3 regions of the Pseudarthrobacter sp. YAF2 genome follow, and region 1 is predicted to be linked to each of the others. Evidence: riboswitches for the same ligand, from Rfam matches in the RefSeq annotation. Region 1 holds a riboswitch; each other region holds the start of a gene.
What was found. Region 1 has a riboswitch for S-adenosylmethionine ahead of AB4Y79_RS13675 (DUF1737 domain-containing protein). Riboswitches for the same ligand answer to the same signal wherever they lie in the genome.

Region 1 (7,273 bases):
CGGTCCGGAAAATGCAAGCCCACCTGGACCGGCTCGCAGGCTCCGCCCGCGCGCTGGACCTCGAAATTCCGGAGCAGGAGGCATGGCAGCGCGCCATTGCGGCCGCCGTTGCCCGGCACCGCGCCGGGAACCCGCCGTCGGACGCTGACGCAGACGAACTGGTGGTCAAGCTCGTAGTGACCCGCGGCGTCGAGGGCGCCCCCGCCCCCACCGCCTGGGTGCAGGTATCGCCTGCGGGGGCTGTCGGCCGCCGCCAGCGGGAAACCGGCATTGACGTTATCCTCCTTGACCGGGGCTACGACAGCGACGTGGCCGACCGGGCTCCGTGGCTGCTCCTGGGAGCCAAGACGCTGTCCTACGCCGTGAACATGGCGGCCCTCCGGCACGCCCACAAGCAGGGCGCGGATGACGTCATCTTCGTGTCTTCGGACGGCCGCGTCCTGGAAGGCCCCACCTCCACCGTGCTGCTGGCGCACGTGGAAAAGTCCGACGACGGCACGGCGGTCAAGCGCCTCATCACGCCCCGGCTGGACAGCGGCATCCTGCCCGGAACGTCCCAGGGTGCCCTCTTCGCGGCGGCCAAGGCGGCGGGCTGGGAGCTGGGGTACGGCCCGCTGGAACCCCGGGACCTGCTGGATGCGGATGCGGTCTGGCTGATCTCCAGCGTCCGCCTGCTGGCCCCCGTGAACCGGATCGACGGCAAGGAGATCGGCGCGCCGGCCATCCAAAAGGAACTGACCGCCGAGTTGAGCGGGCTTTTCGCCGGGATCCAGTAGCCGCGCAACAGGGCCACCGGCCCTGTTGCCCTTCGGGCTTCAGCCGTAAGGTGTGGACCATGGACTCGCACAAGCTGCCGATCGAAAACCTCACCTTTGACGACTGCTGGGAACTCCTCGCCAATGACACCGTGGGCAGGCTGGCCATCGTGGTGGACGAGCATCCCGAAATCTTCCCCGTGAACTACGTCGTCCACCTGCGCAGCATCGTCTTCCGCACCGCGCCCGGCTCCAAGCTGTGGGGCGCCAAGATGGAACGCCCGGCCGCCTTGGAGATAGATGGCTACGACCCCGCCACCGAACTGGCGTGGAGTGTGGTGGCGCGGGGCGATACCGGGATCATCGAGGACCAGGCGGTCAAGGACCAGGTGGACGGCCTTGGCCTGGAACCGTGGCAGCCGGGCGAAAAGGCCAACTATGTCCGGCTCAACGCCAAGGCCCTGACCGGCCGCAGGTTCCAGGTGAACCGGCCGGATGTCTGGAACACCCGCGTGCAGGACCGCCGCCGGGCCTCGTTCGAGTAGGCCCGCGCTTGCCGCGCCCGCGTTAACTCAGCGGTACTGCCACCTGCCGGGAAAGCTGCGCTTCCAGCCCGGACAGCAGGATGGTGAGCCCCTGGTCGAGTTCGCTGGCGCCGTCGTAATCCGACAACGCCGGCGCCAGCGCCCGCAGCCGGGGAAATTCCTTGGCGGGCAGGCGGTGGAGCCCCAGCCGGAGCAGCACCTCGTTCTCTTCCGGGTCCACCACGAACTCCTGCAGTTCGTTGAGGATGTGGCCGTAGAGGAAGCCGTAGTACACGCGATAAACGTGCAGCGCGTCGGCCGGTTCGAATCCGGCACCCGCCAGCAGGGACAGGATCTGCTCCAGCGGCCGCAGCGTGCCCAGCGGGCGCAAACCCAGCGGGGTGGAAAGGGGCCGGGTGACCAGCAGGGGCACAACATTGGGATGCCGCAGCGCCAGCATCCGCAGGTTGTGGGCGATCTTCCGCAACTGGGCCTTCCAGTCCGGGTCCTCCGGCTGGATGGTGAGCTGGTCCAGGACCAGTTCCGTAACCCCGTCCAGCAAGGCGGCCCGGTTTTCCGCGTAGCGGTAGAGGCTCATCGGGTCCCGCCCCAGCTCCTGGCCCAGGCCGCGCATGGTCAGTGCGTCCAGGCCTTCGGCATCAACCATTTCCAGCGCTTTAGCCAGCACGATGTCCCTGCTGAGCCTGGTTTTGGCCTTGCCGGCGCGGGACGGATTGGGGGAGGTCATGGCTTTATCCTTGCTGGAGGCGGCCTCCCGGCTTCTTCCGAGAGGGTTGCCTCATATGTAGTCTACGAGTAAAGTCTACAGCGTAGACAGGCGTTGACGGCGCTAACGGCCCCAGTTTTTCCGGGGATCGAATCTATGGACCCGATTGCCACCAGTGCACGGCATCGAGTCCGCTGCTGTAGCCGAACGGCGGCGCCACGCACTTAGCGAAGGGACGCCCTCATGGCACATTCCCAGTTTGATCTCTTTCTCCAAGACGCCACCTACTTCGACCAAACATCGGACTCCACGCTGGAACGCGACCGCTTCTACGGCCTGTACATGAGCTGGTGCTTCATCAATCAGCACCTGCCGGGCACGGAAACAACGTTCTGGGCAGCGATGAAGGACCGGCTGCCGGGAAGCCGCAAGGGCCTGCGCATGAAGGGTGCGGCAGCCGCCGACTACATTGTCGCTTCCTACCCCGAACTGGTCTAAGGCACCGGGACTGTGGGGCCTGCCCCACCGAACATCCGGCACGTGAGTTAATGCTGTGGCACCAACAGTGCCACAGCATTTTTCATGCCCGGGCACCGCATACCCGGGTGGCCGCCCGGCCGCTAGGTGGGAATGATCCGGAACAGGAACCTGGTGCGGACCATCACCCACAGCAGGCCCAGCACCACGGAGTACGCCGCGGTATTGAGGAAGATGCTTTCCTGCTGGAGTGCCGGGATATTGGCTACGACGGCGATCAGCACCACGTGCATGATGAACACGTAGAGCGTTGCCCGGCCGAGCGGGATCAGGAACCAGCCCAGGGCCCGCTCCACCGGTTTCCAGTAGGCGCTGAGGAACGCGTAGGCCGCCACCACCAGGAAGACGACGTTGAGCAGGCGTCCGGGGGCCAGGTAGGTCCGGCCAAAGAGGGCGTCATACATTGCCCGGTAGGTGGCGTCCGGCATCAGCGCCAGCCGGACGTCGTAGTTGTTGGCCAAGTAGGGGTTGCCCCAGGACAAGAAGGCCAGGGCGAATGCGGCGACAGTGCAGGCCGCCACCACCCAGGCATGCGCCGACAACCACGCGATGATGCTGCGCCGGTGGTATCCCGCCACCAGCCCGAGCACGAACAGGACCTGCCACACCAGCAGCGGGAACGAGTCCTCGAACTGGGACGGCAGGATCCGGAACCTGGTTCCGGCGCCCACGGCGTACACCGCCAGCGATGCCGCCAGGACCCACACGGCCTTCCCACGGTTCAGGAGCGCAAGGATCAGCGGGCTGACCAGGAGAAGCACCACGTACAAGCCCATGATGTTGAACTGCCAGGGCCCGAACTGCAGCAGCATGATGGCCGGCAGAACCTGGGGCGGCACCGGGAACTGGAAGAGCGACGACATCCCGGCGTAGAGGTCGTAAGTCCGGCCTGCGCCGTTGTGCCCGGCCCCGCCGGTCCCCTGGTCCACGAAAGTGGTCAGCGCTTCGGTGTGGAAGAACGGAAGCAGTGAGATGAGGAAGACGCCGATCAGCACGGCCAGCGCGGTCACATACAGTTTCCCCGCACGGCGGGAGGTGAGGTCCACAACCTTCCCGAAGTCTTCCCTGGCCTTTGGCCCGTAGACCATGCCCACCACCAGGCCGGAGAACAGCACGAACAGTTCGGCGCCCGATACAAAGCCCACGGCTTCCTGGGTGAGCAGCTGGAACAGTGATGCCAGGCCCAGGTGGTTGACCACCACGAAGACAATGGCCATCCCGCGCAGCAAATCGACGCGCGAGTCCCTGTTTCCCGGGTCTTGGTAGCTCCACCCGGTGGCGGCGTTGACACGGCGGGGAACCTGCCACAGCGCCGCCAGGAGGATGACCATGGCCAGCGCCACCGTCCAGACGGCCGCCCCGGAGAGGGTGTTGGCCCGGACATACGTGCCGTCCGCGGCCACGTCGGTGACCGGGCCGGTGACCACGGGAGTGGATTTAAGCCTGTCCAGCGCAGCTTTGGCGATGGAGGGGTTCCCAGTCAGCAGCCAGTCGATGCTTGCCACGCCGGTATCCCTGGTGCTGGTGCGCTCGTCCCACACCACCGCGGCCGTCCTGGCGAACGCGGGCGAGGTGGCAGTACCCACCACCTGGTCCCACCAACCCAGCTTGATGTCCGCCTCCGGCGCGCCGCCCGCGGCAGGGGCGAAGAACGCCGCGGTCTGGAGCAGGAACGGCTTCTTGCGCCCTTCCGCGTAGGTGCCATAGAAGTTCGCGCTGCCGGAGCCGGTCAGCATGTCCTGGAGCTCACCGGCGCGCGGCACGGTGTTGACGGCAGCCCCGCCGGCGGTGTCGTCATGGTAGGCAGTCAGGCCCACCCAGTCCACGGCGTCGTCGCCCGGATAGTACGGAGCGTAGGCCGCATCGGAGCCGTTCCAGGCGCCGTCGCCGTTGGTGTCCAGGAGTGCGAAGCCGTCACTTCCCGGCTGCGGCGCGTTCCGGCTCTGGTCAAAGGGGTAGTCCTTGCCCAGGTACGGCGCCCAGACCATGGCGGCCCGGCCGCCGTCGTCCTTCCTGATGGCAGCCGCGACGGCCTTGAAGGCCTCCCGGTAGGCGGCCGGCTGCTGGCCCCAGGCCACCCAGCTCGAGTTCATGTCCGGGGCGAACCGGATCAACAGCTGGCCTTTGAACCCGGAGGCCAGGTCGCGAACCTTTCCGGCAAAGGCTTCTGCTTCGGTGGCGCCGATCTGGTCCAGCGCCACCGACGGCTTCACGGTGAGCATGGCGTGGGCGCCCTTGGCACCGGCCTGCTGGAGGAAACCCTCTATGTTGTTCCGGTCCGAGTCGCGGAACGGAAAGGCGATGTCGTGGCCGAAGACGGCCGGGCTCGCCCCCAGCCGGCCTGAGAATCCCGCGGCAGTATCCTCGCCCCACTCAAGGACGGCACCCAGCCAGGGCTTGCCCTGGTCCGGTGTCGCGGCGGCCGCATGCGCCGCACCTGCAGCTCCCACGAGGGCCAGGAGCGCGAAGACGGCGGCCAGGAAGGCTCCGACGGAACGCTGACGGGCACGACGGCCGGCCCGGTGGTGCGATGTTGCTGCTCGCATGCTGGCAAGACCCCCCGGTACTCCCACTGTGACGGCAGGGCGGCGCCCCGGTAGAAACCTTATCGGTCCGGCGGGGTTGCCGTGTTCCCATGACGCGCAGCGGCTGCAAGCTCTCAATTACGGAACATGACGACGACGGCCGTGCGGCTTGGCGCGGCAGGTGTTACGTTTTTGGGGAGTAATGAGTACCGGTGTTAAGCCCTGACTGGCCGGTCGGCAACCCTCCTCTCGCGGCGGGGTGCCTCAGGTGAATACTCGGCATATCGACCGATTCGAGCTGCAAGCGTGAAAGAAGGAGATCCGTCGTGTCTGACGCACCCGCCCCTGACGAAAAATTGTCCTACCGCCTGATTACGGGCCCGGACGACCGCTCCTTCTGTGAGCGGATCTCGGCTGCACTCGCGGACGGCTACGTCCTGCACGGCAGCCCGGCGGCCACCTTCAACGGCAGCAGCGTCATCGTGGCCCAGGCAGTTGTCCTCCCGGCCGCGATCGCGTCGGCAGACGCCGCAGTGGCCACGGCGGTTGATGACCTGGAAGGCGAGTTCGACGGCGAGGGCCACGCATGAGCTACGCAGGAGACCTGACGCCGCAGGAAGCATGGGCCAAGCTGGAGCAGGGCGCCATCCTGGTGGATGTCCGCACCGAGGGCGAATGGGCCCACATCGGCATTCCGGACACCAAGGCAACGGACAACGATCCCCTGTTCATCCAGTGGACCTTCCCCGGCGGCATCCCCAACCCGGATTTCGTGAAGGATCTGACGGAGCAGGCGCCCGAAGACCCCGGCGCGGAACTGGTGTTCCTCTGCCGCTCAGGACAGCGCTCCATCGCCGCAGCCATCGCCGCCACCCAGGCCGGCTTCACCTCCTACAACGTCCTGGAAGGCTTCGAAGGCGAGCCTGACCGCTACGGCGAACGGACCGTCAACGGCTGGAAGAACCGCGGCCTGCCCACCAACCTCGGAAAGAACTAAGTGACTTTCAATCAAGATGCCCCCGGCTGGAACCCCGATACCCAGGCGGTCCGCGGCGGGCTGGACCGCACCAACTTCCAGGAAACCTCCGAGGCCATTTTCCTGAACTCAGGGTTCGTGTACGAATCCGCAGCGGCGGCCGAACGCGCCTTCACCGGCGAGGACGAACGCTTTGTGTACTCGCGGTACGGCAACCCGTCCGTGGCCACGTTCCAGGAACGGCTCCGGCTGCTGGAAGGCACCGAGGCGTGCTTCGCGACGGCGTCGGGCATGTCCGCGGTGTTCACCGCCCTGGGCGCGTTGCTCGCCGCCGGCGACCGCGTGGTGGCCGCCCGCTCGCTGTTCGGTTCGTGCTTTGTGATCCTGAACGAGATCCTTCCCCGGTGGGGCGTGGAAACGGTCTTCGTCGACGGCCCGGACCTGGACCAGTGGCGCGAGGCCCTGTCCAAGCCCACCACCGCCGTCTTCTTTGAATCCCCGTCCAACCCGATGCAGGAAATCGTGGACATCGCCGCGGTGAGTGAACTCGCCCATGCCGCCGGCGCCAAGGTGGTTGCGGACAACGTCTTCGCCACTCCCCTGCTGCAGCGCTGCGGGGACCTCGGCGCTGACGTGATCGTGTACTCCGGCACCAAGCACATCGACGGGCAGGGCCGGGTCCTGGGCGGTGCCATCCTGGGCACCAAGGAATTCATCGACGGCCCGGTGAAGCAGCTGATGCGCCACACCGGTCCGGCGCTTTCGGCGTTCAACGCCTGGGTCCTGACCAAGGGCCTGGAAACCATGAGCCTGCGCGTCCGGCACTCCTCGGCCACCGCGCTGCGGCTCGCCGAATGGCTCGAAGAGCAGCCTGCCGTGAGTTGGGTGAAGTACCCGCTGCTGAAGTCGCACCCGCAGTATGAGCTGGCGGCGAAGCAGATGAGTGCCGGCGGCACCGTCCTCACCCTTGAGCTGGCTTCTTCCGGCGCGCGCTCCGGCAAGGAGGCCGCCTTCGCGCTGCTGGACGGCCTGCGGATCATCGACATCTCCAACAACCTCGGCGATTCCAAGTCCCTGATCACCCACCCCGCCACCACCACGCACCGCGCCATGGGGCCGGAGGGGCGGGCCGCCATTGGCCTCAGCGATGGCGTGGTCCGGCTGTCGGTGGGGCTCGAGGACGCGGATGACCTCATTCGCGACCTGGAACAGGCGCTCAAGCAGATCTA
Region 2 (7,273 bases), on a different contig from region 1:
TCGCAAGCGGGCACGACGACGGCGGGCAGATCGCCTGGAACAGCGTTGGCGGCCGCTGCGGGTACAGCAGCGGGACGGGACACTCCCCCGGCGGGGCTGAGATCGGTCACCAGGCCCGTCCCGGCACATTCACGCACGGCCGCAATACCGGCAGCTACCGCAGCCTTGTCCTCGAACCCTTGCGAGACGGCCATGACCGACCCGTCGGGCCCCAGCAGCCGGAACCTGTAGAGCAGCTCCGGATCAAGAAAAACTTCAAAGTTTCCCGCCACGGCATGTCCTTCCGGTCTGGTCTCTTCAACCGGCGACGGCTCTCTGCGGGGTGCATCCCTGCACCGCCAAAAGCATGTTGGAACCGTCCGCTGATCAGTTCAAATGGTGTTAACGAGTCTGGTTGCGGCGCCTGCAGGCGTACAAGCCCCGCCGCGTTAAGCCTGTGTAAATTACAGCCCACCCCGGCAAACGCCAACGGCGGCCCACCTGCAAAAGGTGGGCCGCCGCCGTCGTCTGCCGTGTTCCGGACGAACGTGTCAGTCGTTGATGAGGTCGTTCACCACGATGGTCTGGTCGCGGTCCGGGCCAACGCCAATAGCGGAGAACCGGGTTCCGGACAGCTTCTCCAGCGCCAGCACGTAGTTCCGGGCGTTTTCCGGGAGGTCCGCGAGGGTGCGGGCAGCGGTGATGTCCTCGGTCCAGCCGTCGAAGTACTCGAAGATGGGCTTGGCGTGGTGGAATTCGGTCTGCGTCATGGGCATCTCGTCGTGGCGGACGCCGTCAACGTCATAGGCCACGCACACAGGGATCTGTTCGATGCCGGTGAGCACGTCCAGCTTGGTCACGAAGTAGTCCGTGAAGCCGTTCACGCGGGACGCGTGGCGGGCCAGGACGGCGTCGTACCAGCCGCAGCGGCGCGGGCGCCCGGTGTTGACGCCGAACTCACCGCCGGTTTTCTGCAGGTACATGCCCATCTCGTCGAAGAGTTCGGTGGGGAACGGGCCCGCACCCACGCGGGTGGTGTAGGCCTTGATGATGCCGATGGAGCGGGAGATTCGGGTGGGACCGATGCCGGAGCCCACTGATGCGCCGCCCGCGGTCGGGTTTGAGGAGGTCACGAACGGGTAGGTTCCGTGGTCGACGTCCAGGAACGTGGCCTGGCCGCCTTCCATCAGGACGACCTTGCCCTCATCCAGGGCGGTGTTCAGGACCAGCGTGCTGTCGATGACCAGCGGGCGGAGGCGGTCGGCAAAGGACAGGAAGTACTCAACGACCTCGTCCACCACAACACCGCGGCGGTTGTAGACCTTAACCAGGAGTTCGTTCTTCTGGCGGAGCGAGCCTTCCACTTTCTGGCGAAGGATGGACTCGTCGAAGACGTCCTGGACACGGATGCCCAGCCGGGCCACCTTGTCCATGTAGGCGGGGCCAATGCCGCGGCCGGTGGTTCCGATGGCGCGGCTGCCGAGGAAGCGTTCGGTCACTTTGTCCAGCACCTGGTGGTACGGGGCCACCAGGTGGGCGTTGGCGGATACGCGCAGCCGCGAGGTATCGGCGCCGCGGGCCTGGAGTCCGTCGATCTCCTGGAAAAGGGCTTCGAGGTTCACCACGCAGCCATTGCCGATGATGGGAACCGCGTTGGGGCTGAGAATGCCTGCCGGCAGCAGTTTGAGTTCGTACTTTTCACCGCCTACGACGACGGTGTGCCCGGCGTTGTTGCCGCCGTTGGGCTTGACGACGTAATCAACACGGCCGCCCAGAAGGTCGGTGGCCTTGCCTTTTCCTTCGTCGCCCCACTGGGCTCCTACGATCACAATTGCTGGCATGGGATCCTCCCCCATTCGTTCGGGCTGCCCGGGTCCGGCCGCGGGGAGCGGACCTGCGCAGCGCCGTTCATGAGAATGCCCCGAACAGACCGGCCTTCGCCAGACCGCAAGGCGGCGCAGCGACGCAAGAGTTCCGGGGCTCTTACCACCCAAGTTTAGCGGATCAGGCACTTTGTCCACTCGATGGGCCCGCCGCGGCCTCGCAATGGCGGTCCGCCACATTCTGAACCGCATTTGCCCCTGACCACGCTCCTGGATTTAAGTGGGAGTGGACCATCCGGAGCGGCTGAGAGACCTGGCTCAATGACGCCGCAGCAACCACGGTCCGGCAGGAAAGCTGCCGGCCGAAGGTGCTACTGCCAGGACCGATGGAAAGGAAGATTCCAGCATGCCCCTGAACACCGACCACATTCGCGCCACCCACGCCGGGTCCTTGCCCCGCACGCCTGAACTTATCGCGGCCAACACCGCCAAAGAATCCGACGGCATCACTCCAGCGTTCCTGGAGCTCCTGGAAAACTCCGTTGTGGACGTGGTCCAGCGCCAGAAGGACCTGGGAATCGACATCCCCAACGACGGCGAGTACGGGCACACGATGTCCAACTCCGTTGATTACGGGGCCTGGTGGAACTACTCCTTTGCCCGGCTCGGCGGCTTGGAGCCGACCAACGTGGACCGCTGGGCAGAAGCCGAAGTCCGGCGTTCCTCCCCCGGGAACGTTGTCCTGACGTCATTCCCCGACCGGCGGGACCGGCAGGCGTTCAACGAGGCGTACAACGACCCTTCCTCAGGGATCCTGGCGCACCGAAAGAGCGTGTCCCAGCCCAAGATCGCCGGGCCCCTGACCTACACCGGCCATGACCTGGTGGCCTCGGACATCAAGAACCTGAAGACCGGGCTCGCCGCGGCCGGTCTCACTGAGGGATTCGTGGCCTCACTCTCCCCCGGTTCCTGCGCCCGCGTAGCCAACGAGTACTACAAGAGCGATGAGGAACTTGTCTACGCCTGCGCCGATGCCATGCGCGAGGAATACAAGGCCATCATCGACGCCGGCCTGACGGTCCAGCTCGATGATCCGTCCCTGGCCGAAAGCTGGGACCAGATCAACCCGGAGCCGTCCCTGGAGGACTACCTGAAGTTCATCCAGCTGCGCGTGGAGGCCACCAACTGGGCGTTGCGGGACCTCCCGCAGGAACAGATCCGGCTCCACGTTTGCTGGGGCTCCTGGCACGGCCCACACACCACGGACATCCCGTTCGCTGACATCGTCGGCTCCGTACTTCAGGTCAATGCCGGCGCATACTCCTTCGAGGCCGCCAATGTCCGGCACGAACACGAATGGCGGGTATGGGAGGACACCAAGCTCCCTGAGGGCAAAGTGATCATCCCCGGCGTCGTCTCGCACGCCACCAATGTGGTGGAGCACCCGGACCTGGTGGCGGACCGCATTGTCCGTTTTGCCGCGCTGGTGGGCCGGGAAAACGTCAACGCATCGACCGACTGCGGCCTCGGCGGCCGGGTGCACCCGCAGATCGCGTACGCCAAACTGGAGGCGCTTGGCGAGGGTGCCCGCCGCGCCACGAAGCGACTCTGGTAGTTTTCCTCCCGTTCCGGACACGACCGCCGGTCCAATGCGCCACGAATGAGGTGCGCTGGACCGGCGTTTCGTTTCCCCGGGCTTGGTAAACTTACAGAGGCCGACCCGGAATCGGCCCACCCCAACTAACCACCGTTGATGAGCCGCGCCGGCGTGCGCCCATTTTCACCGGTGGACGCAACATCAATCCCCGCAGGAGAACCAGCCCTTCATGACCGCACTGGCCCCCGAAACATTCCACGAACAGCTCATGAGCCGCCGCTACGAAGACAGCGTTGCCGCTGTCAACGAGCTGTGTGATTCCCTGCAGGAAGTAAAGCCCGGAACCGTGGTGCCCTACGTGGACCCGATGCACGATGTTGAGGAATGCCGCATCATCAGCCTGTACTCCAACATTGGCGAGATGGACCCGTCCGGCTTCATCACGGCCGGTGACCAGGACGCCGCTACCCGCATGCTTGGCATCCAGTGGAAACTGGGCCTGCGCCCGGAATTCGTGATGCCCTGGAACGTGCACCCGTGGCACGTCCCAGGCGTTGCCAACGGCAAATTCACCCCGGACCAGGTGCAGGCAGGTTTGAAGCCGCTGCTGAAGTTCCTGGCCCTCGTCCCGCGCGCCTCGGTGATCGTGGCACACGGCACCGAGGCCAACCGCCTGGCAAACCTGCTGCTGAAGACCGAAGTCCCGCTGCTGTGGCGCCGCGGCCTGAAGACCTACAAGGTCCGTTCCCTGAGCGGACGCGCCTTCGCCGGTTCCCCGGTGCGCCAGGAGGAGTTCCTGGAGGATATGCGGACGGCCTACGCGGACGCCATGGCACGCACGGGCATCGCGAACGTGGCATAGCCAACAGCTTCAAACAGACGACGGCGGGTGGTCACCTTTCCACAGAAAGGTGACCACCCGCCGTCGGGCGTTTAAAGCCTGGGATCTTTAGGAGCCCTCGATGGCCGCTCTGGCTGCGGGATCGGAGTCGTTCAGGAACTTTTCGATCCGTTCCGGCTCGTCAGCTTCCCCGATAGCGGATGAGGCCCTGCCGAGGGAGTAGAGCGCCCGCAGGAACCCGCGGTTTGGCTCGTGCTCCCACGGGATGGGACCGACGCCGCGCCAGCCGTTGCGGCGCAGCGCGTCCAGCCCCCGGTGATAGCCCACCCGGGCGTAGGCGTAGGAGTCGATGATGCGGCCCTCTGTCCACGCCTCCTCAGCAAGGATCGCCCACAGCAGCGAAGACGTGGGGTGCTTTTCCACCAGGTCCAGGGCCTCTTGGCCGTTCTCCAGCTGCCCGTTCACCTCGGTTTCGGCAGGCAGGAGTGTGGGCTCCGGCCCCATCAGGTTCCTGCGGAACTCATCCGACATTTAGAACGTCTTTCCGGCCGAACCGAGCTGCTTGGTGGCTTCCACCACGCGGGCCGCCAGGCCGGCCTCGGCGGAGGCGCCCCAGACGCGGGGGTCGTAAGTCTTCTTGTTGCCGACTTCGCCGTCGACCTTCAGGACGCCGTCGTAGTTCTTGAACATGTGGTCCACCACCGGACGCGTGTAGGCGTACTGGGTGTCGGTGTCGATGTTCATCTTGATCACGCCGTAGGAGACGGCGTCGGCGATTTCCTGGTCCGAGGATCCGGAGCCGCCGTGGAAGACGAGGTCGAACGGGTTGTCCTTGCCGATCTTTGCGCCCACCTGGGCCTGGATGTCCTTGAGGATCTCCGGGCGCAGCTTGACGCCGCCGGGCTTGTACACGCCGTGGACGTTGCCGAAGGTCAGGGCAGTGATGTAGCGGCCGTTTTCGCCGGCGCCCAAAGCGTCGATGGTGGCCAGGGCGTCCTCGACCGTGGTGTAGAGCTTGTCATTGATGGCGTTTTCGACGCCGTCTTCCTCGCCGCCGACGGTGCCGATCTCCACCTCGAGGATCATCTTGGCGGCAGCTGTGCGCTGGAGCAGGTCGCGGGCGATGCGCAGGTTCTCCTGCAGGGTTTCGGCGGAGCCGTCCCACATGTGGGAGTTGAACAGCGGGTTGCGGCCGGCCTTGACCTCAGCTTCGGAAGCCTCGAGCAGCGGCAGGACGAAGCCGTCCAGCTTGTCCTTGGGGCAGTGGTCCGTGTGCAGGGCGATGTTGACGTTGTAGTTCTTGGCAACTTCGCGGGCGAAGGCTGCGAAACCCAGCGAGCCGGCAACCATATCCTTGGTGGAAGCACCCGACCAGTAGGCTGCGCCGCCGGTGGAAACCTGCACAATGCCGTCCGATTCGGCCTCGGCGAAGCCGCGGAGCGCCGCGTTGAGCGTCTGCGAGGACGTGACGTTCACGGCGGGGAAAGCGAATCCGCCCGCCTTTGCGCGGTCGATCATCTCTGAGTAGATCTCTGGGGTTGCAATGGGCATGCTGGCTCCTCTGCTGAGTTTCGTCTGTGGGTCGATGACCCTCAAGTAGACCGCTTACGGCTAGGCACCATCCTAGCCATTCCCGGGCTGGCCGGGTGTTTCGGGTCACGGGTCGGTAATACTCAGACGTGCTGGCCGAAGACGTGCCGGCGGACCCAGGCGTGCATGGCAATGGCGGCGGCGGAGGCGGCATTGATGGACCTTGTGGAACCAAACTGCTCGATGGACAGGGTGGCGACGGCGGCCTGGTGGACTTCCGGAGTGAGGCCCGGCCCTTCCTGGCCGAAGACCAGCACGCAGTCCTTGGGCAGTTCGTAGGTTTCCAGGGGGACGGAGTCCGGGAAGATGTCGATCCCGATGATCGCCAAGCCCTCCCCCTGCGCCCACTGGACGAAATCCTCCACGGTGGGGTGGTGGCGGACATGCTGGTAGCGGTCGGTGACCATGGCACCGCGCCGGTTCCACCGTCGGCGGCCGATGATGTGGACTTCTTTGGCGAGAAAAGCATTGGCGGTGCGCACCACCGTGCCGATGTTGAGGTCATGCTGCCAGTTTTCGATGGCCACATGGAAGTTGTGCCGCCGGGAGTCCAGCTCCGCCACGATCGCCTCGTGCTTCCAGTAGCGGTACTTGTCCAGCACGTTGCGGCGGTCGCCGTCCGCCAGGAGGTCGGGGTCCCAGTGGTCGCCTTCGGGCAGTTCCCCCTCCCAGGGCCCGACGCCGACCTCCGCCTTGGCGGGTTCAGCCTCTCCGGGGTGGTGGTTGGGTTGGTCTGGCAGGCCCGGCGTCTGGTTCACCCTTCAACACTAGACTGGACCACTGGAGCATTCATCACCGGTGGAGGTAGACGTGGCAGAAGAAGACCAGGTAGCAGGAAACCCCGCGGTTTACCGCAACGGCCAGGAGATTGAATGCTGGCTGACGGACATGGACGGCGTCCTGGTCCACGAGAACCAGCCGATCCCGGGTGCTGCGGAGCTGATCCAGCGCTGGGTGGATACGTCCAGGCGCTTCCTGGTGCTCACCAACAATTCGATCTTCACACCGCGCGACCTCGCCGCCCGCCTGCGCTCCTCCGGCCTGGAGATCCCGGAGGAGAACATCTGGACCTCGGCGCTGGCAACCGCCCAGTTCCTGAAGGACCAGGTGGGTGGCTCAGAAACCGGCAACCGCGCCTACACCATCGGTGAGGCAGGACTGACGACGGCGCTGCACGAGGCCGGCTTCATCCTCACCGACCAGAATCCGGACTTCGTGGTGCTTGGCGAGACGCGCACCTACAGTTTCGAGGCGATTACCACCGCCATCCGCCTGATCCTGGCCGGGGCCCGGTTCATCGCCACCAACCCGGATGCCACCGGCCCGTCCAAGGACGGCCCGATGCCGGCTACCGGCGCTATTGCCGCCCTGATCACCAAGGCCACCGGCCGCGAGCCCTACATTGTGGGCAAGCCGAACCCCATGATGTTCCGTTCCGCCATG
Region 3 (7,273 bases), on a different contig from region 1:
CAGCGGATCGCCAGCCTCGAAGGTGGCCTCGCCGCTTTGCTGCTGAGCTCCGGCCAAGCCGCGGAGACCTTCGCGGTCCTGAATATCGCAGAGGCCGGGGACCACATCGTGGCCAGCCCCAGCCTGTACGGCGGCACGTACAACCTGTTCGCCCACACCCTGAAGAAGTTCGGCATTTCGGTCACCTTCGTGGACGATCCGGACAACCTGGACCAGTGGCGCGGGGCTGTGCAGCCCAACACCAAGCTGTTCTTTGGCGAGGTGGTTTCCAACCCGCGCCAGGACGTCCTGGATATCGAAGGCATTTCCGAGGTGGCACACCAGGCAGGCGTTCCCCTGATCGTGGACAACACCCTTTCCACTCCCTACCTGATCCGGCCGCTGGAATGGGGTGCGGACATCGTGATCCACTCCGCCACCAAGTACCTGGGCGGCCACGGCTCAGCCATCGCCGGCGTCATTGTCGACTCCGGCAAGTTCGACTTCGGCAAAGAGCCCGAGCGGTTCCCCGGCTTCAATACCCCGGACCCCACCTACAACGGCCTGGTCTACGCCCGCGACCTCGGCGCCAATGGTGCACTGGGTGCCAACCTTTCCTACATCCTCAAAGCCCGTGTCCAGCTGCTGCGCGACCTCGGCTCGGCGGTCTCCCCGTTCAACGCCTTCCTGATTTCGCAAGGCCTGGAAACGTTGAGCCTGCGGGTGGAACGGCATGTTTCCAACGCCACGGAAGTGGCGCGTTGGCTGGAGGCAAGGGACGACGTCGAATCGGTCGCCTACGCGGGGCTTCCGTCCAGCCCCTGGTATGAGCGTGGCCGCACGTACGGCCCCAAGGGGACCGGCGCCGTCGTCGCCTTCAACCTGGCCGGTGGCGCGGAGGCGGGCAAGCGCTTCGTCGACGCCCTTGAACTGCACTCCCACGTGGCCAACATCGGTGACGTGCGCTCCCTTGTCATCCACCCGGCGTCGACCACCCACAGCCAGCTCTCGCCCGAGCAGCAGGTGGTGGCCGGGGTCAATCCCGGGCTGGTCAGGTTGTCGGTCGGCCTGGAGCACATCGACGACATCCTGGCTGACCTTGAAGCCGGTTTCCGCGCGGCCAAGGGCGCCGCTGACGCCTGATTGGCAGCACGCGGCGGCACGGGCGGCCGGCAACGCCGGGAAGTCACAACCAGTCACACTCTTGGCCTGGGGTGGGGGGTGTTTCGTACACTCGAACCAGGTCATGAGTGCCAGTGACAGCCCCGGCTTGCTGGCCGGCAACCCTCCTTCCGCGGTGGGGTGCCCCGGGTGAAGACCTGGCCTGCCGGTCAAATGACGGCAGGCAAGCGCGTAGAAGAGGTCTTGCCATGACGGTTACCGTCGCCCGAACCACCATTCCCGAACACGGAGTTGTCCGCTACGCCTCCATTGGAGGACTCGAGCTGGAGGGCGGCGGCTACCTGCCGGATGTCACCTTGGCTTACGAAACCTGGGGCACGCTGAATGCGGACGGCAGCAACGCCATCCTGATCGAGCATGCCCTGACCGGCAGCACCCACGTGACTCGCGGCGACACGGACGAAGAGGGCTGGTGGGAACAGTTGGCCGGTCCCGGCGCTCCCGTGGATACCGACCGTTTCTTCGTGGTGTCCATCAACATCGTGGGCGGTTGCTACGGATCCACGGGCCCGTCCTCGCCAGCCCCGGACGGAGCGCCGTGGGGGTCGCGGTTCCCGCTGGTCACGCTGCGGGACAGCACTGTTGCGGAGGCCCGGCTGGCGGATCAGCTGGGCATCGGGAGCTGGTACGCCGTCCTTGGCGGTTCCATGGGCGGCGCCCGCGCCCTTGAGTGGGCCGTGACCTACCCCGACCGCGTGCAGCGCTGCGCCGTCATCTCCGTCGGGGCTGCCAGCACGGCCGAACAGATCGCTTTCGCCCAGGCCCAGACCCTGGCCATCCGCCAGGACCCGAATTTCAACGGCGGCGACTACTACGGCGGCCCGTGCCCGGAAGACGGACTGGCCCTGGCCCGGCGCATCGCCCACATCACATACCGGTCCGCCGCGGAACTGGAAGGGCGGTTCGGCCGGGAACCCCAGGCGCCGGAGTCGCCCCTGCGCGGCGGATTACTGGCAAACCGCGGCCGCTACCAGGTGGAAAGCTACCTGGATCACCAAGGCAGCAAGCTCGTCCGACGCTTCGACGCAAACAGCTACATCGCCCTCACCGAGGCGCTGATGAGCCACGACATCTGCCGGGGACGGGGGCCACTGGCCGAAACGCTGGCATCCTCCACCGCCCGGTTCTTCGTCGCCGCCGTGGACTCCGACAGGCTCTATTTCCCGTCCCAGTCCCGCGAATTGGCGCAGGCGCTGCCCGGCGAGGTCGACGTACATATGATCCAGGCACCAATAGGCCACGATGGCTTCCTGACCGAGATCGGGCAGCTGGGACACCAGCTCCGGACCGCGTTCCTGGTCTAGCAGCGCTCGCCGCATCCCGGCTGCGGGCGGCGGCGCCACCATTCGGTACCCACCACGGGGCTGCCGACGCGGCGGTGCCGCAGTGCAGGCGCCCCGGACGCGAAGTACGGCATGATCGTGCCATGAAAGCCGCCGTCCTTTACTCCACCGTTCCCGCTGTTCCCGCCCCCGGAAGTGCACCGGGGAAGCGCCGCTACGCCGACGCCAAGCCCCTGGTGGTGCAGGAACTGGACCAGCCGCAGCCGCGCGCCGGGGAGCTTGGGGTTGCCATCACGTACTCCAGCCTGTGCCATTCGGACCTGTCCGTGGTGGACGGCTCCCGGGTCCGGCCGCTTCCGATGGCCCTGGGCCACGAGGCCGTGGGGCGGGTGGTATCCGTGGGCGGCGGCGTGGCGGACGTGTCTGTCGGAGACCACGTTGTGCTGGTCTTCGTGCCCAGCTGCGGCCACTGCCGGGCCTGTCGGTCCGAAAGGCCCGCGCTCTGCCACCGCGCAGCGGAGACCAACAGTTCCGGTGACCTGCTGCACGGGCCGGCCCTGCTGCGCACGCCCGCGGGGGAGCGCATCAACCATCACCTGGGCGTCTCGGCCTTTGCCGATTATGCGGTGGTTGCGCGGGAATCGGTGGTGGTAATTGACGACGACGTCCCGGACACAGTTGCGGCGATGTTTGGTTGCGCCGTGCTCACCGGAATGGGGGCTGTGCTTAATACCGCGGGCGTCAATCCCGGACAGTCCGTGGCAGTCTTCGGCCTCGGAGCAGTGGGCTTGTCCGCAGTCATGGCGGGCCGGCTCGCCGGGGCAGCCGGCGTGATCGCCATCGATCCGAATCCGGGCAAGCACCAGTTGGCCCTGGATGCCGGCGCCACAGCGGTGGGAACACCCGCGGACGCGGCCCGGCTGGTTGAAGAGGCCGCCGGGGACGGTGTGGACGTTGCCGTTGAGGCGGTCGGCTCGACCGGCGTGATCGCCACGTGCCTGGAACTGGTGACGCGGGGCGGTGCGGTTGTCTCGGTGGGCCTGCCGCATCCGTCCGCCGAACTGACGGTTCCCGCGCTGCAGTTCGCAGGGGCGGGCAAGCGACTCCTGGGCTCCTACATGGGTGACGCAGTGCCCGGCCGCGACATCCCGAAATACCTTGGCTACTGGCGCGAAGGCAGGCTTCCGGTCGGACTGCTGCATACCGACACCCGGCCGCTGACCGAAATCAACGAGGGACTGGATGCGCTGGCATCCGGGCAGGTGGTCAGGCGGCTCTTCCGTGCCTGAGGCTGGGCGGAGCCCGGCTCTCAGCCGTTCATGATCTCGCCGCGGCGCTTCATGTAGTCCTCCATGGACAGTTCGCCGTTGCTGTACTGCTGGTCCAGTTCTGCGAGCTTCCGGGCACGGAATCCCTGGGGCGCTCCCGGCGGGGGAGTGGCCGGACCCGACGGCGGGCCGGCCGGCGGCTGGCCGGGACCCTGCGGCTGGCCAAAGCCTTGCTGCTGGCCGGGGAACTGCTGGAAGGGCGGTTCCTGCGGAGCGCCGTACCGGGGGTCCGGCATGGGCGGCTGCCCATACTGGTAGGGCAGTGGCTGGGAATCATCGGCAGGCCGGGGCTGGCGGAAACCGCCGGACAAGTAGTCCTGCTGGGTATAGCCGTCGCGGGGCTGGTTGCTCTGCGGCCCTGCGGACCCGGGAAACTGGCCCGGGTACTGCCCGGGCCCCGGGAAGCCGCCGGGCCCGTACTGCCCGGGCCCCGGCAAGCCTTGGTCCCGGTCCCGCCGCGCCATGGATCGCCGGTACATCCGCATGGCCATGGGGACAACGAAGGACAGGATGATGATCCACAAAAACAAGCTGCTCACGGTGCCGCGCCTCTCGAAGGTTGTCCTTCCAGCCTAACCCCGGGCGGTGCTACCGGCGGCTGGGCTCCGAGGTTCCCAGCGGACCTTCACCGGATCCCAACGGAACGCCCGGGCCGAAGGCGGGACCCGGCGTCGGCCGTTTTGCCGTGATGCCGTCACCGGAGGACTGGTGCCGCAGCCGGCGCAGTACCCAGGGCACGAAATATTCGCGCGCCCACACCAGGTCCCCGGTCCTTGCCTCGCGCCAGGTCCGCGGCGGCAGCGCCTTGGGCTGGAGCGGTTCCAGCGAGTGCTCCACGTTCAGCGAGTCCAGCACCATGGCCGCGATGGTGTGGTGGCCCAGGGGTGAGAAATGCAGCCTGTCCTGGTCCCACATTTGTGGATCGCTCAGCTGCCGGAGGGACCACATGTCAGCAATGACGGCGTCGTGCCGGGCCGCGACGGTCCGCAGGTTCTCGTTGTAGATGGCCACCTTGCTCCGGATCCTGCCCAGGACCGAGGAACCGGTGTCCGGCCCGTTGAACAGGACCACGGTGGCGCCGCCCATGGACAGGATCTGGACCACGGAATCGAGTTTCTCGGCCAGTGCGTCGGGGTCCCCGCCCGGACGGATCAGGTCGTTGCCGCCGGCGGACAGGGTGACCAGGTCCGGCTTCAGCGCCAGGGCCGGAGCCAGTTGCTGGTCCACGATCTGCTGCAGGAGCCGGCCGCGGACGGCCAGGTTGGCGTAGGCGAAGTCCGGCTTGGTGCGGCCCAGTTCTTCGGCCACCCTGTCGGCCCAGCCGCGGTGGCCGCCGGGGCTTGCGGGCTCGGGGTCGCCGATGCCCTCGGTAAAGGAATCGCCCATCGCCACGTACCGGTTCCAGGGGTGGGAACCGGGGTGCGCGGACGGGGTCTGGATGGCACTTGCGTCAGTCACTGTCCTATCCTGCCTTCCGCTTCACTGGCTACGCCAACGTAGGTTGTTACTTTCCGGTAACTGTAAGAATGGAAACCATGACTGACGCCGAAGTATTTCCCGCTCCCGTTGTCCTGTGGTCCCATCCCGAAGACCAGCGTGCCGGCAAGCCGCTGCTGGTGCTGCTGCACGGCTACGGTGCGAACGAGCAGGACCTGTTCAGCCTGGCCGATATGCTTCCCGGGGACTTCGCGGTGGCATCCGTCCGGGCGCCGATCGCCATGGGACCCGGCTTCACCTGGTTCCCCCTCACGGCCTCCATCGACTACTCCCTGGACCGGGTCAAGGCGGCTTCGGCGTACGTCCTGGAATGGATCGACACCATCAGGGAAGGCCACCCCTCCGTCTCACTGCTGGGCTTCTCCATGGGCATGGCCATGGCCACCACCCTCCTGCGCCAGCGCCCCACGGACTTCGCAGCCGTCGTCGGACTCTCAGGCTTCGTGGTGGACGCCGCCGGCGACCCCGCCTTCAGGGACGCCGAACTGGACGGAAACGTCCCCATGTTCTGGGGCCGGGACCAGCAGGACCCGGTGATCACCGAGGACAAGATCGAGTTCACCATGGGCTGGGTGCGCAAGCACGTCAAGCTCACCAAGGTGCTCTACACCGGCATGTGGCACGGCATCAACCAGCAGGAGATCGGGCACGTGGGGGAGTTCCTCACCCATGAGGTGCTGAACAAGTAGAAGTACGACGGCGGGCGGCCGGCTGCGTGGCTAGTCCGCCTTTGGCGCCACCACTCGGACGGTCTGGCCGTTGACGGTGACGGTGTCGCCATTGTGCAGCTGGCGTCCGCGGCGGTCGTCGATTTCGCCGTTGACCTTGACCAGCCCGTTCTTGATGAGCTCCGTTGCCTCCACACCGTCCTCCACCAGGTTGGCAAGCTTCAACAGCTGGCCCAGCCGGATCATGCTGTCGCGGATGGGGACGTCGTCAATGGGGTTGCTCATACAGCAATAATGCCTGAACTAAGGTGGATTCAATGACCTCCCGTCCCCGCCTGCCGGTGCTCGCAGGCCTGCCGCTGGCCGTAGGTTCCGGCCTTGCCATCCCCGTCCAGGGGCGCATCAACGGGGCCCTCGGCGCCCGCCTCAACGACGGAATCGCCGCAGCCGTGGTGAGTTTCAGCACAGGCCTGCTGCTGATGATCCTGATCTCGCTGGTCCTGCCGCGCGGCCGTGCCGGTCTGGCCAGCATCCTCCCGGCCGTCCGTACCCGCGCTTTTCCGCGCATCTATGTGCTGGCCGGAGCCATCGGCGCGCTGTTCGTCTTCGCCCAGTCCTTCACCGTCGGCCTCCTCGGGGTGGCCCTCTTTACCGTCGCCACCGTCACGGGGCAGACCGTGAGCGGGCTGCTTGTGGACCGGTTGGGGATCGGCCCGGCCGGGAAGAAATCCGTCACGGGAATCCGCATCATCGGTTGCGTCCTGACCATCGCCGCCGTCGCCTGGGCAGTGTCGCCACGGTTCAGCGGAGCAGGGGCCGGCGGCGATGCCGGGCCGGGCGCGTTGCTCGTTCCGCTGCTGCTGCCGGTGGCGGCAGGGTTCCTCATGAGCTTCCAGCAGGCCATGAACGGCACCGCCACGGTCCACTACGGCACCCCCATCGCGGCAACGCTGGTCAACTTCGTGGCCGGCACAATCGTGCTGTGGGCAGCGTTCGCCGTGAAGCTCGCGGTGGCCGGCCCGGGCAATCCGTTGCCCGCCGACTGGTGGTATTACCTGGGCGGTCCCATGGGCTGCGTGTTTATCGGCCTGGGCGCCCTGCTGGTCCGCAGCCTCGGCGTGCTGGTCACCGGGCTTGGCATGATCGCGGGCCAACTCCTGGGATCCCTGGCACTGGACCTGGTGCTGCCCGCCCCGGGCTCCATCGTGGCCCCGGCCACCGTCTTGGGGACCCTGCTCACGCTCGGTGCCATCATCCTCGCCACGTTGCCCTGGCCGCGGGGCGCGCTCCGGGGGCGCCGGCCGGTAGGCTAGTACACGCAGCTTTCGACGCATCT

Region 2: linked by a shared signal. The riboswitch ahead of AB4Y79_RS16440 (cobalamin-independent methionine synthase II family protein) and the one ahead of AB4Y79_RS13675 (DUF1737 domain-containing protein) in region 1 are both predicted to bind S-adenosylmethionine.
Region 3: linked by a shared signal. The riboswitch ahead of metX (homoserine O-acetyltransferase MetX) and the one ahead of AB4Y79_RS13675 (DUF1737 domain-containing protein) in region 1 are both predicted to bind S-adenosylmethionine.

What each region holds. Positions count from the first base shown of each region.
Region 1 covers NZ_JBFRDA010000012.1:103,210-110,482, reverse strand. The annotation lists gene AB4Y79_RS13700 (aminodeoxychorismate lyase) at 1-776, shown strand, start outside; gene AB4Y79_RS13695 (pyridoxamine 5'-phosphate oxidase family protein) at 836-1,300, shown strand; gene AB4Y79_RS13690 (TetR/AcrR family transcriptional regulator C-terminal domain-containing protein) at 1,323-2,027, opposite strand; gene AB4Y79_RS13685 (hypothetical protein) at 2,250-2,504, shown strand; gene opgC (OpgC domain-containing protein) at 2,627-5,089, opposite strand; SAM riboswitch class IV at 5,267-5,381, shown strand; gene AB4Y79_RS13675 (DUF1737 domain-containing protein) at 5,395-5,658, shown strand; gene AB4Y79_RS13670 (rhodanese-like domain-containing protein) at 5,655-6,065, shown strand; gene AB4Y79_RS13665 (O-succinylhomoserine sulfhydrylase) at 6,066-7,273, shown strand, end outside.
Region 2 covers NZ_JBFRDA010000015.1:107,635-114,907, reverse strand. The annotation lists gene AB4Y79_RS16450 (DUF1508 domain-containing protein) at 1-272, opposite strand, end outside; gene AB4Y79_RS16445 (adenylosuccinate synthase) at 531-1,820, opposite strand; SAM riboswitch class I at 2,091-2,195, shown strand; gene AB4Y79_RS16440 (cobalamin-independent methionine synthase II family protein) at 2,209-3,417, shown strand; gene AB4Y79_RS16435 (uracil-DNA glycosylase) at 3,629-4,261, shown strand; gene AB4Y79_RS16430 (DUF3151 domain-containing protein) at 4,349-4,771, opposite strand; gene fbaA (class II fructose-bisphosphate aldolase) at 4,772-5,791, opposite strand; gene AB4Y79_RS16420 (TrmH family RNA methyltransferase) at 5,914-6,588, opposite strand; gene AB4Y79_RS16415 (HAD-IIA family hydrolase) at 6,629-7,273, shown strand, end outside.
Region 3 covers NZ_JBFRDA010000010.1:2,098-9,370, forward strand. The annotation lists gene AB4Y79_RS11735 (bifunctional o-acetylhomoserine/o-acetylserine sulfhydrylase) at 1-1,122, shown strand, start outside; SAM riboswitch class IV at 1,222-1,337, shown strand; gene metX (homoserine O-acetyltransferase MetX) at 1,350-2,465, shown strand; gene AB4Y79_RS11745 (alcohol dehydrogenase catalytic domain-containing protein) at 2,588-3,733, shown strand; gene AB4Y79_RS11750 (hypothetical protein) at 3,754-4,311, opposite strand; gene AB4Y79_RS11755 (SGNH/GDSL hydrolase family protein) at 4,361-5,230, opposite strand; gene AB4Y79_RS11760 (alpha/beta hydrolase) at 5,308-5,958, shown strand; gene AB4Y79_RS11765 (RNA-binding S4 domain-containing protein) at 5,989-6,222, opposite strand; gene AB4Y79_RS11770 (DMT family transporter) at 6,255-7,250, shown strand.